One region of the Rhodopseudomonas sp. G2_2311 genome, then DNA from elsewhere that is predicted to be linked to it. Evidence: predicted binding sites of a transcription regulator. Region 1 holds the regulator's gene; each other region holds the start of a gene.

Evidence for each region. Region 1 encodes PhoB, which activates phosphate uptake and scavenging genes when phosphate is short. Its sites were predicted from a motif close to TGTCATNNANCTGTCAT; they were not measured.
Region 2: a site for PhoB is predicted at 2,189-2,205, ahead of VRZ08_RS24450 (DUF2794 domain-containing protein). Genes of this name have one in related genera too.
Region 3: a site for PhoB is predicted at 1,911-1,927, ahead of ugpB (sn-glycerol-3-phosphate ABC transporter substrate-binding protein UgpB). Genes of this name have one in related genera too.

The regions. Positions count from the first base shown of each region.
Region 1 is NZ_JAZDRK010000014.1:1,788-6,077, reverse strand. Features, by position in the region: gene pstA (phosphate ABC transporter permease PstA) at 1-97, shown strand, start outside; gene pstB (phosphate ABC transporter ATP-binding protein PstB) at 94-915, shown strand; gene phoU (phosphate signaling complex protein PhoU) at 939-1,655, shown strand; gene phoB (phosphate regulon transcriptional regulator PhoB) at 1,729-2,442, shown strand; gene VRZ08_RS17345 (GcrA family cell cycle regulator) at 2,792-3,301, opposite strand; gene VRZ08_RS17340 (aspartate aminotransferase family protein) at 3,778-4,290, shown strand, end outside.
Region 2 is NZ_JAZDRK010000036.1:6,414-10,703, forward strand. Features, by position in the region: gene VRZ08_RS24440 (Bax inhibitor-1/YccA family protein) at 61-852, shown strand; gene VRZ08_RS24445 (N-acetyltransferase family protein) at 1,116-1,667, shown strand; gene VRZ08_RS24450 (DUF2794 domain-containing protein) at 1,810-2,178, opposite strand; gene VRZ08_RS24455 (DUF1223 domain-containing protein) at 2,583-3,338, opposite strand; gene acnA (aconitate hydratase AcnA) at 3,507-4,290, opposite strand, start outside.
Region 3 is NZ_JAZDRK010000010.1:8,308-12,597, reverse strand. Features, by position in the region: gene VRZ08_RS14475 (TIGR02300 family protein) at 1-215, shown strand, start outside; tRNA gene VRZ08_RS14470 (tRNA-Ala) at 286-361, shown strand; gene VRZ08_RS14465 (CaiB/BaiF CoA transferase family protein) at 548-1,753, shown strand; gene ugpB (sn-glycerol-3-phosphate ABC transporter substrate-binding protein UgpB) at 1,983-3,311, shown strand; gene ugpA (sn-glycerol-3-phosphate ABC transporter permease UgpA) at 3,434-4,290, shown strand, end outside.

The DNA.
Region 1 (4,290 bases):
GCAACTCGCCTGGACCGGCGCGCTGCTGATCACCCTGACCGTGCTTGCCCTGAACATTGGCGCGCGCATCATCGGCGCCGAGAGGACCACGAAATGACCGAGATCTCGATCGCCACCAGCGTTCCGTCCGCGATGCCGCCGATCGGCGCCCAGCCGGACGGCCCGGCCAAGGTGACCGTGCGCGACCTCAATTTCTACTACGGTCAGAACCACGCCCTGAAGCACATCAATCTGGCGCTCGCCACCAACCGCGTCACCGCGTTCATCGGTCCGTCGGGCTGCGGCAAGTCGACCCTGCTGCGCATCTTCAACCGGATGTATGATCTGTATCCGGGGCAGCGCGCCGAGGGGCAGGTGCTGCTCGACAACACCAACATCCTCGACCCCAAGCTCGACCTCAACCTGCTGCGCGCGCGGGTCGGCATGGTGTTCCAGAAGCCGACGCCGTTCCCGATGACGATCTATGAGAACATCGCGTTCGGCGTCCGGCTGTACGAGAAGATCTCAAAGTCCGAGATGGACGGACGTGTCGAGAAGGCGCTGCGCGGCGCGGCGCTGTGGAACGAAGTCAAAGACAAGCTCAACGCTTCCGGCCTCAGCCTGTCGGGCGGTCAGCAGCAGCGGCTGTGCATTGCCCGCACCATCGCGGTGCGGCCGGAAGTGATCCTGTTCGACGAGCCGTGCTCGGCGCTCGACCCGATCTCCACCGCCAAGATCGAAGAGCTGATCGACGAGCTGAAGGAACAATACACGATCGCGATCGTGACCCATAACATGCAGCAGGCGGCGCGCGTGTCGGAGTCGACTGCCTTCATGTATCTCGGCGAGCTGATCGAGTTCGGCCCGACCAACAAGATCTTCACCTCGCCGAGCGATCGGCGCACCCAGGACTACATCACCGGCCGGTTCGGCTGACGCGGCGGGCGAGGAGCACGGATATGGGATTCGAACATACCACCAAGGCGTTCGACGGCGATCTGCAGGATCTGACCCGGCTGGTTGCGGAGATGGGCGGATTGGCCGAGCGCCAGATCGTCGACTCGGTCGATGCGCTGATCCGGCGAGACGTCGCGCTGGCCTCGCGCGTGGTCGCGGCCGACGCCGAGATCGACCAGATGCAGCGGAGTATCGAAGAGCGCGCGGTGCTGACCATCGCGCGGCGTCAGCCGATGGCGATCGACCTGCGCGAAATCGTCGGCGCGATGCGCGTCGCCACCGATCTCGAGCGGATCGGCGATCTGTCGAAGAACATCGCCAAGCGCGTCAACGCGATCGACAACGACTTCCATCCGTTGAAGCTGATCCGCGGCCTCGAACACATGACCGATCTGGTGCAGTCGCAGGTCAAGGCCGTGCTCGATGCCTACACGGCGCACGATCTGCCGGCCGCGATGGTGGTGTGGAACGGCGACGAGGAAGTCGACGCGATCTGCACCTCGCTGTTCCGCGAGCTGCTCACCTACATGATGGAAGATCCGCGCAACATCTCGTTCTGCATCCACCTGATGTTCTGCGCCAAGAACATCGAGCGGATCGGCGATCATGCGACCAACATCGCCGAGACGGTGTTCTACATGATCGAGGGCCAGCAGATCATGGACAAGCGTCCGAAGGGCGACATGACCACGTTCGCCAACGCGACGCCCGGCAACTGACGCTGCTCTGGCGGCCGGCCCGCCGGGCCGGCGCCATGGGACGGATCGAGACGACACTGAGACGAGGACGACGATGGCTGCGCGCATTCTGGTAGTTGAAGACGAGGAAGCGCTGACGACGCTGCTGCGATACAATCTGGAATCCGAAGGTTACGAGGTCGAGACGGTGGCGCGCGGCGACGACGCCGACACCCGGATGAAGGAGCGGATTCCGGATCTGGTGGTGCTGGACTGGATGCTGCCGGGCCTGTCCGGCATCGAACTGTGCCGCCGCCTGCGGGCGCGCAGCGACACCAAGCAACTGCCGATCATCATGCTCACCGCGCGCGGCGAGGAAAGCGAGCGCGTCCGCGGGCTCGCCACCGGGGCGGACGATTACATCGTCAAGCCGTTCTCGGTGCCGGAGCTGCTGGCGCGGGTGAAGGGCTTGCTGCGCCGCGCGGCGCCGGAGCGGCTCGCTACCGTGCTGGCGTATGGTGATCTCGAGCTCGATCGCGACAAGCGCCGGGTGGCGCGGTCCGGTCGGCCGATCGATCTCGGCCCGACCGAGTATCGCCTGCTCGAATTCTTCCTGGAGCACCCGGGCCGGGTGTTCAGCCGCGAGCAGCTGCTCGACGGCGTCTGGGGCCGCGATATCTATATCGATGAGCGCACCGTCGACGTGCATATCGGCCGTCTGCGCAAGCTGCTCAATATCGGCCGCGAGCAGGACCCGATCCGCACCGTTCGCGGCGCCGGCTACGCCCTCGACGACCGCTTCGCCAAGGTCGAAGGCAGCCCGTCGTAGTTGTTAGCAGGTTTGCGACGTCGGGTGGGCAAAGCGAAGCGTGCCCACCAAGACACTCGTTTCAAATCACGATGACCGCGAGCGTGATTTAGCGACACGTGGGAACGACGCGATGGCGGCGTTTGTCGACTCTATCGCTTTTGCAATCGTTCAGCCGCGGCCTCAGCCCAACATAGCAGCGTCATCCTCCGCGAAGGCGGAGGATCCAGTACTGCAGTGAGTGGGGGGAAGTAACCGACGCTCTGGAATACTGGGTCGCCCGCTTTTGCGGGCGATGACAGTTTGGAGGTATGGCGCAGCCCTGCGCTGCACGCGCGGTTTGCCGCGGCCTCGGGCAGGCGGCGTCAGTCTAGCGCGTGGTCTTGGGAGCTGCGCGGCGGCGATCGCCGACCGGCTGATAGGCGATGCGCGAGTGATGCGCGCAGTAGGGCAGGCCCGGCAGCGACTTGCCGCCGCAGAAGAAGAATTCCGGGCTCGACGGATCGCCGACCGGCCAGTGGCAGGTGGCTTCGTTGAGTTCCAGCAGCGACAGGCGCTGGTTCATCGGAACCACGTTGTCGAAGGCGATCGGATCGGGCTCGGCTTCCACTTCGAAAGCGTGCGCCAGCGCGGTGTTGCCGCGCGCCACCGGGCGGGTCACCCTCATCATCTGCTGCACCGGGCGCGCCTTGCGCGGCCGCGGCGCTGCCGACGTGGGGCTCTTGGCCCGGCCCGACAGGCCGAGGCGGTGGACCTTGCCGATCACGGCATTGCGGGTGACGTTGCCAAGCTCGGCGGCAATTTGACTCGCCGACAGCCCGCCCTCCCACAATTTCTTCAACTGCTCGACGCGCTCGTCGGTCCAGGTCAATGCCGTCATAGTTCTATCCCTTCCTGCCGCGGGCGCCGAAGGGCGGCGCGGAACCGCGGCTGTGAGGTCGTCAAAATCTCAGCTGTCAGAATCCCTTAGCGCTCGCCGGACGACCCTTGCCGCCCCGGCGTTACGCCTCATCCGAGAACTCGAAATGGATTACAAACCGCGCACGAGATGTCGTACCCGACAGTCAAAAGGCTACAATATGCCGTGACTCGCGCGCAAGAGTCCGACCCGGTGCGTCCACACCTTCTCCTGTGAGTGAGTCCGCGAAGCCACAACAAACAGCGCGAGTGCTGCTTTCTGGCAGCACTTCGTCGAAGCTCCGTGTTGACAGTGAGTTCGACGCTTCTAGAATAATCCCACGTGCCGCCTGGAAAGGCGGCACGTTTCGTTTCCGGGGTACGTTGTCCCAGACTGCGTTCGTGTCATGCGCGTGACGCGGCCGGCCGGCGGCCCGCTATTTTCCGATCGGATCGGCCATGTCTCAGAGCGCTTCAACGTCCCATCTCCTCCCGGTTTTCGCCAGAGCGGATGTCGCGTTCGAGCGCGGCGAAGGTGTCTGGCTGCACGGAACTGATGGCGAGCGCTACCTCGACTTCACCAGCGGCGTCGCCGTCAACGCGCTCGGCCATTGCCATCCGCATCTGGTCGAAGCCTTGCAGCAGCAGGCGACCAAACTGTGGCACATGTCCAACCTGTTCAAGAGCCCCGACGGCGAGAAGCTGGCGGCGCGGCTGTGTGAACAGAGCTTTGCCGACAAGGTGTTCTTCTGCAATTCGGGTGCTGAAGCGGTCGAGTGCGCGCTGAAGATGGCGCGGCACTATCACTTCTCCAAGGGCGAGCCCGAGCGCACCCGGGTGATTACTTTCGAGGGCGCGTTCCACGGCCGCACGCTCGGCACGCTCGCCGCCACCGGCGCGGCAAAGTACCTGGAAGGCTACGGCAAGCCGCTCGACGGTTTCGATCAGTTGCCGCTCGGTGACCTCGATGCG
Region 2 (4,290 bases), on a different contig from region 1:
AAATTAGTACTGGCTTTCGCCACCCTTCGCGACCGGCCAGACCAACTCGGGATCTCGACCATGTCGGACTTGGACCGCAACTACACTTCTCCCTTCGGCCGGGCCGCCGGACGCGTCGAAACCGCGACCGTCGACGCCGGGCTGCGCGCCTACATGCTGCGCATCTACAACTACATGACGATCGGCCTGGCCATCACCGGCCTGGCGGCGCTCGGCGTCTATATGGGCGCCGTGACCACGGACGCCGGCGCGGCTGCGGCTCGGGTCGGCAACACCATGCTGACCTCGTTCGGCGTGGCGATGTTCGTCAGCCCGCTGAAGTGGGTCTTCATCCTCGCCCCGCTGGCGATGGTGTTTGTCATCTCATTCGGCATCAACCGCCTGAAGCCGGCGACCGCACAGCTTCTGTTCTGGGCGTTCTCGGCGCTGATGGGCATCTCGCTGTCGTCGATCTTCCTGGTGTACACCCACACCTCGATCGTCCGGGTGTTCTTCATCACCGCTGCCGCGTTCGGTGCGCTGAGCCTCTACGGCTACACCACCAAGCGTGACATGACCGGGATGGGTTCGTTCCTGATCATGGGCCTGTTCGGCGTCGTGATCGCCAGCCTGGTGAACCTGTTCGTCGCCTCGTCGATGCTGCAGTTCATCGTCTCGGTGGTGGGCGTGCTGGTGTTCGCTGGCCTGACCGCCTGGGACACCCAGCGCCTGAAGAACGACTACATCTACGGCTACGGCTCGATGGGCGGCGACGTCGCCGAGCGGGCCGCCATTACCGGCGCTCTGTCGCTCTACCTGAACTTCATCAACCTGTTCACGCTGCTGCTTCAGCTGCTCGGACAGAAGGAATAACGGTCTCCTCCCAGACCTGACGGATCGAAGCCCCGGCCCAGCGCCGGGGCTTTTGTTTTGGGCGGAACGAACGTCCGAACCAAGGGACTTCCGCAGGGCATCTCACAGCAAACGCCCGTCCTTGCCGGGCTGGCCTGGCGATCCATCCTGCTGCAGGCAGCCTCCTGCAAGCCAGCCAAGCGTCATGGCGAAGAGGATGGATACGCGGGTCAAGCCCGCGTATGACGCTGAGATTGGCGATCCGCTCCGAGTCCGAATTCCGTATGTCCGACCACCTGATCCGCCCGGCGACCACCGCCGACCTGCCGGCCATCACCGCGATCTACGAGCAGGCGGTGCGGTTCGGCACCGCGACCTTCGAGCTGACCCCGCCCGATCTTGCCGAGATGACGCGGCGGTTCAGCACTCTGACCGAAGCCGGCTTTCCGTATCTGGTCGCGGAGGCGGACGGGGCGATTGCCGGGTATGCCTATGCGGGCCCCTACCGGCCCCGGCCGGCCTATCGGTTCACGGTCGAGAACTCGATCTATCTCGATCCGGCGGCCCACCGCCGCGGCATCGGCAGCGCGCTGCTGCGTGACCTGATCGCCGCATGCACCGAGCGCGGCTTCCGCCAGATGATCGCGGTGATCGGCGATTCCGCCAACGCCGCCTCGATCGCCCTGCACCGCAAGGCCGGCTTCGCGCCGATCGGCACCCATACCGACGTCGGCTTCAAGTTCGGTCGCTGGCTGGACTCGGTGCTGATGCAGCGGACGCTGGGCGACGGCGGTCGGACCGTGCCCGAAGCAGAAGCACGGCCGAACAGCGCATAATGCCGTAACCCTCCGCGAAAGCGGAGGGCCCAGTATTCCAGAGAATTGACGCTGATCCCTGGCGCTCTGGGATATTGGGGCGCCCGGACAAGACGGGGGCCATCGAGACGCTTCGCCCCGACCCAGCTCCGCCGCGTTGAGGTCAGACCAGCGCCAGCTTGCGGTCGATCACCAGCAGCACGCGTTCGAGTTCATGGCCGCGGCGCAGGATCTGGCCGGACGCGCCGATGACGCAGTACGCGCCCTGTTTGCGGGCGAGCCGCGGATCCTTGACGATGCGATAGATCGGGACTTCCGAGGCGCGGCGGAAGATCGAGAACACCGCGGTGTCTTTCAGGAAGTCGATGGCGTAATCGCGCCACTCGCCGGCCGCGACCATCCGGCCATAGAGATTGAGGATGCGATTGAGCTCCAGGCGGTTGAAAGTGACCAGTCCCTGCAGCGGTGCGGTGCCTGGGCGCTCCGCTGCGCGGCTCTCGCTGGGGTCAGCCTCCCCGGAAATCATATCCATCGGCGCCTCCTGTCACGACGCTGACATGATTGCGCCGCCGGCGACGGGCCGCAAGGGGACCGAAAGCAGCAGGCGCCGAAACAGCGCCCTTGCGCACGCGGCTCACGCCTTCGTTAGCCGAATTCTTATTGCCGCCCGATTTTCGCCCAGCGCCCGCCAAGCCCGCTTGCGATAACGCTATCACTGCGTTGGCCCGGTCCCTTCGGCTTCGGATTCCTCAGCCCCCAGCCCCCCGAAGCAGTCGGGATCGGGCCTGTACGCAGAACCTCGATCCCCCTCCTGGGCCGACGCAAGTTGGTCCTTTTTTGTTTTGAGGGGCCGGCTCGCTTGCGATCGTGAAGCCCGCAGCCAAGGCGCGCAAATCAGCTCCGGCTATTGTCCGCCAGATCGCACCCGGCAGATGATCAGTTCAGCGACGTGAACGCGGCCCCGAGCATCGCGCCGGGCTTCTCACGGCTGCCGTTCTGCACATAGACCGCCGCCGCATCGACGCCGTCACCGACGACGTTCTCAAGCGGCACCGTCCAGTGCTCCGCCGCACCGGTCCAATCGCCGACCTTCAGCAGATTGCGCACCACGTTGTGGTAGGTGACGTGCCGGCCGCGGTTCTCGCCGCGCCCGATCTCGATCGGGATCGCTTTGGACACCGCGCAGATCCAGACCTCACCGCTCTTGGCGGATTCGCCCTGAGGCGCCGCGGCGACCGACACTTTGATCTCTTTGCCTTCGACCGCCACCGAGACCGGCACGGTCATCACCCCAGCGGTCTTGTCGGTGGTCTTGATCGCGCCCTCGATGCCGGCGCGGTTGCTGCCGACAAGGTGCGCCGACCCATTGACGATCACCTGCGGGGTGAACACGTCCCGATCGCCTCGCACTTGCGAGTAAGCTTTCTGGCGAGCGGTAAAACGGGAGTCGGCCAGGGTGTCCTTCCAGCCGAGATAGTCCCAATAGTCGATCGGCAGGCTGAGGGCGATCACCGACGGATCGCGGGCGAGTTCGCCGATGATTTTGTCCGCCGGCGGACAGGACGAGCAGCCTTGCGAGGTGAACAGCTCGACCACGGCGCGGGGCTCGGCGGCAGCAAGATCGGCCGTCGCGATCGCCACGCACAGGCCGAGTGCGCCGGACCACCGCGAAAATCCACCAACACCATTCATAGTCGTTTGCCGAACCGCCTTTGCCGAATGCTTCGGGACGGCGGCACGCCGCCATCCATCGAGGAGCCTTAAAACGAAAAGGCGGCCATTTGCATAGGCCGCCTTCCGTTCACCTGCCACTCACTTCGCAGTGAGGCATTCTGCGCCTATCGGCGAAGATCGCGACTGTTAGGCCGCGAGCTTGCGCAGCACGTAGTGCAGAATACCGCCGTTGCGGTAGTAATCGAGCTCGTCGAGCGTATCGATGCGGCACAGCAGCGGCACGCGCTTGCGCTTGCCCTCGGCCGAGGTGATCTCGGCTTCCAGCATCTGCCGCGGCTTGAGGTCGCCTTCGAGGCCGCGGATCGTGACCTTCTCGTCGCCCTTGAGGCCGAGCGAGGCCCACGAGGTGCCCTCTTCGAAGGTCAGCGGCAGCACGCCCATGCCGACCAGGTTCGAGCGATGGATGCGCTCGAAGCTCTGGCAGATCACGGCGCGAACGCCGAGCAGACGGGTGCCCTTTGCGGCCCAGTCGCGCGACGAGCCGTTGCCGTATTCGGCACCGGCGAACACCACCAGCGGCACCTTCTCTTCCTGGTACTTCATGGCGGCGTCGTAGATCGACATCTGCTCGCCGTCCGGCCAGTGCTTGGTCAGGCCGCCTTCCGGAATATTGCCGTCGGCGCCCTTCAGCATGTGGTTCTTGATGCGGATGTTGGCGAAGGTGCCGCGCATCATCACTTCGTGGTTGCCGCGGCGGGTGCCGTACTGATTGAAGTCGGCCGGGCGCACCTGACGCTCGGTCAGGTACTTACCAGCAGGCGACGTCAGCTTGATCGAACCGGCCGGCGAGATGTGGTCGGTGGTGATCTTGTCGCCGAACAGCGCCAGGACGCGGGCGTCGACGATGTCGGTGATCGGCTCCGGCTGCTTGGTCATGCCTTCGAAGTACGGCGGGTTCTGCACGTAGGTC
Region 3 (4,290 bases), on a different contig from region 1:
TGGAAGCCGAAGAGCTGGTGTCGCTGGAAGAGGCCGATGCCGAGGAGAACACCGGCAAGGTCAAGGCCGTGGTGCCGGAATCCGAGGACGACATCGAAATCGACGAAGCCATCGACGACGATGACGACGATTCGACCTTCATCGCCGATGAAGAAGAAGAGGATGAAGACGTCACAGACATCATTGGTGACGTTTCTGGCGATGAGGAGACTTGAGATCGTCGCCGATATGTGATCAACGATTGCCGCGCGGCCGATTTTGATTTGCGCCGCGCACCCAGGGTAAGGGGCCATAGCTCAGCTGGGAGAGCGCTTGCATGGCATGCAAGAGGTCGGCGGTTCGATCCCGCCTGGCTCCACCATCCTTCCCTCAGGCTTTCAAAGCTTTTGTCTCGCTCAGGCGCACACCCAGCGCCCGCCGCTCAGGTGCGCAGCACTGAAGCCTCTCATGCGCTGCGAACGAAGCCGACGCCCGCCGGGCATTTGCCAAGACGGTGTTGGGGGCGATAAGTTCTCCGCTCCTGCAAAGCTTCGGTAAGAAAGCCCTTATGACCTCTGCATCGATGCCCGGCGCGATCGCCGGATTGCGTGTAATCGATCTGACCCGCGTGCTTGGCGGGCCCTACTGCACCCAAATCCTCGCCGACCACGGCGCCAACGTCATCAAGCTCGAACCGCCGGCCGGCGACGAGGTGCGCGACTGGGGGCCTCCGTTCCATGACGAGGACGCGGCGTATTTTCTCGGCGTGAATCGCAACAAGCGTTCGATCGGCCTCGATCTCGCCTCGCCCGGCGGGCGCGAGGTGCTGTTGAAGATGCTCGAAGACGCCGACGTGCTGATCGAGAACTTCAAGCCCGGCACGCTCGACAAATGGGGCCTCTCCAACGAGGTGATTCGCGAGAAGTTTCCGCGGCTGGTGCATTGCCGGATTTCGGGCTTCGGCGCCGACGGCCCGCGCGGCGGCAACCCCGGCTATGACGCCATCATCCAGGCGATGACCGGCATGATCGCCGCGACCGGCTCGCCGGAGAGCGGACCGGTGCGAATCGGTGTGCCGCTGGTCGACATCACCACCGGCCTGTATGCGACCATTGGTATCCTGATGGCGCTGGCGGAGCGTGAGCGCTCCGGTAAGGGCCAGTTCGTGGAGACCACGCTTTACGAAACCGGTCTCGCGATCATGCATCCGCATACCGCGAACTACTTCCTGCATGGCAAGCCGCCGGCGCTGACCGGCAACGAGCACCCGAACCTGGTGCCGTATTCAACCTTCAACGCCCGCGACGGCCAGATCTTCACCGGCGTCGGCAATGACGGCACGTTCCGCAAGCTGTGCAAGGAAATCGGCAAGCCAGAGCTCGGTACCGATCCGCGCTTCGCGCGCAACAAGGACCGCATCGCCAACCGCGCTGCGCTCCGCGCCGAACTCGAGGCGGTATTCAGCCAGCACGATGCGGTGCCGCTGTGCGACCGGCTGCTCAATGCCGGCTTGCCCGCAGGCCCGGTGCAGTCGATCGACAAGGCGCTGACCAGTCCCCACACCGCCTACCGCGGCGATGTGATCGAGAAGGATTGGTACAAGGGCGTTGCCTCGCCGATCCGGTTCGAGCGCACCAAGGCCAGCCTGCGTGGCCTGCCGCCGACGTTCAGCCAGCACGCCAACGAAGTGCTCGGCGAGTTCGGCTATTCGGCGGACGACATCGCCAAGCTGAAGGCCGACGGTATCGTCAGCGGCCCCGAGCGCAAACGCTGATGAGGACGGCGCCGGCCGCGATGCCGGCGCCGTTCATTCTGCTCTCGCTACGCACCCAGCTTCGATTACCGCAGTGCAGGAACTCTTGCACTGCATCATAAGCTGTTGCGACGACAGCGCCGCCGCCGCTTCCTCCCCGGCGGTGCCTCGCTTATACGGTCATGTGTCTGTCATCGCGCACTGCTACGCGCGCCCACCACGACAGCACGTGCCCAACCGGGAGGTTTTCATGGCATTTCGATCCTTTGGCCTGACCGCGGCCGCCGCGACGGCGATCGCCGCGACGCTGGCGATGGCTGCGCCGGCATATGCGGTCACCGAAATTCAGTGGTGGCACGCGATGACCGGCGGCAACAACGACGTCATCGTCAAGCTGGCCAATGACTTCAATGCCGCGCAGAGTGACTACAAGGTGGTGCCGACCTACAAGGGTGGCTACGCCGATACCATGAACGCCGGCATCGCCGCGTTCCGCGCCGGCAACGCGCCGCACATCCTGCAGGTGTTCGAAGTCGGCACCGCCACCATGATGGCGGCGACCGGCGCCGTGAAGCCGGTCTACAAACTGATGCAGGAAACCGGCGAGCCGTTCGATCCGAAGGCGTATCTACCGGCGATCACCGGCTACTACTCGACCTCCAAGGGCGAGATGCTGTCGTTCCCGTTCAACTCGTCCTCGATGGTGATGTGGGTCAATCTCGACGCGCTGAAGAAGGCCGACATCGCCGAGATCCCGAAGACTTGGCCCGAGGTGTTCGAAGACGCCAAGAAGCTGAAGGCTGCCGGCTACGCCACCTGCGGCTTCTCCACCGCCTGGGTCACCTGGGCCAATCTCGAGCAGCTCTCGGCCTGGCACAACGTGCCGCTGGCCAGCAAGGCCAACGGTCTCGACGGTTTCGATACCAAGCTCGAATTCAACGGCCCGGTTCAGCTCAAGCATCTGCAGAAGCTGATCGAGCTGCAGAAGGACAAGACCTACGACTATTCCGGCCGCACCAACACCGGCGAGGGCCGCTTCACCTCGGGTGAGTGCCCGCTGTTCCTGACCTCGTCGGGCTTCTTCGGCAACGTCAAGTCGCAGGCCAAGTTCAACTGGACCAACGCGCCGATGCCCTACTATCCGGACATCAAGGGCGCGCCGCAGAATTCGATCATCGGCGGCGCTTCGCTATGGGTGATGGGCGGCAAGAACGCCGCCGAGTACAAGGGCGTCGCCAAGTTCCTGGCGTTCCTGTCCGATACCGATCGCCAGGTCGCGATCCACAAGGCCTCGGGCTACCTGCCGATCACCAAGGCGGCCTACGAAAAGGCCAAGGCGGACGGCTTCTACAAGGAGCAGCCGTATCTCGAAACCCCGATCAAGGAGCTGACCAACAAGCCGCCGACCGAGAATTCGCGCGGCCTGCGGCTCGGCAACATGGTGCAGCTCCGCGAACTGTGGGCCGAGGAAATCGAGCAGGCGCTGGCCGGGAAGAAGACCGCCCAGCAGGCGCTCGACGCCGCCGTCGAACGCGGCAACGCCATGCTGCGCCAGTTCGAAAAGACCGCGGTGAGGTAAGTGCTCCAACCCTACACTGGCTGTCATTGCCGGGCTTGACCCGGCAATCCATCCTTCGGAAGAGTGATGGATGCGCGGGTCAAGCCCGCGCATGACGGCAGGATGGGGGAGGGGAGTTAGTCATGCTCAAGCAGGCCGTCTTCCAGTCCAAGTTCCTGCCCTATCTGCTGGTGCTGCCGCAGCTCGTGGTGGTGCTGGTGTTCTTCTATTGGCCAGCCGTGCAGGCGGTGATTCAGTCGTTTCTGCTGCAGGACGCCTTCGGCCTGTCGACCGTGTTCGTCTGGTTCGACAATTATCGCGAGCTGCTCGACCAGCCCGACTACTTCGCCGCGATCATCCGGACCTTCGTCTTCTCCTTCGCGATCGCGCTGTCGTCGCTGTCGCTGGCGTTGCTGCTGGCGGTGATGGCGGACCGGCCGCTGCGCGGCTCGACGTTCTACCGCACCATGCTGATCTGGCCCTACGCGGTGGCGCCGCCGGTGGTCGGCGTGCTGTGGGTGTTCATGCTCAATCCGTCGCTCGGTGTCATCGCCCATGGGCTGCGCGCGCTCGGCGTCGATTGGAACCCGCTGCTCGATGGTGATCAGGCGGCGCTGCTGATCGTGCTCGCGGCGGCCTGGAAGCAGATCTCCTACAACTTCCTGTTCTTCCTCGCCGGGCTGCAGGCGATCCCCTCCAGCGTGATCGAGGCGGCGGCGATCGACGGCGCCCGGCCGATGCGCCGGTTCTGGACCATCATCTTCCCGCTGCTGTCGCCGACCATCTTCTTCCTGGTGATCGTCAACGTCGTGTACGCGTTCTTCGACACCTTCGGCATCATCGACACCATGACCCGCGGCGGTCCGGCGAAGGCGACCGAAACGCTGGTCTATAAAGTGTATCAGGACGGCCTGCTCGGCTCGAACCTCGGCAGTTCGGCGGCTCAATCGGTGATTCTGATGGCGATCGTGATCGCCCTGACGGCGATCCAGTTCCGCTT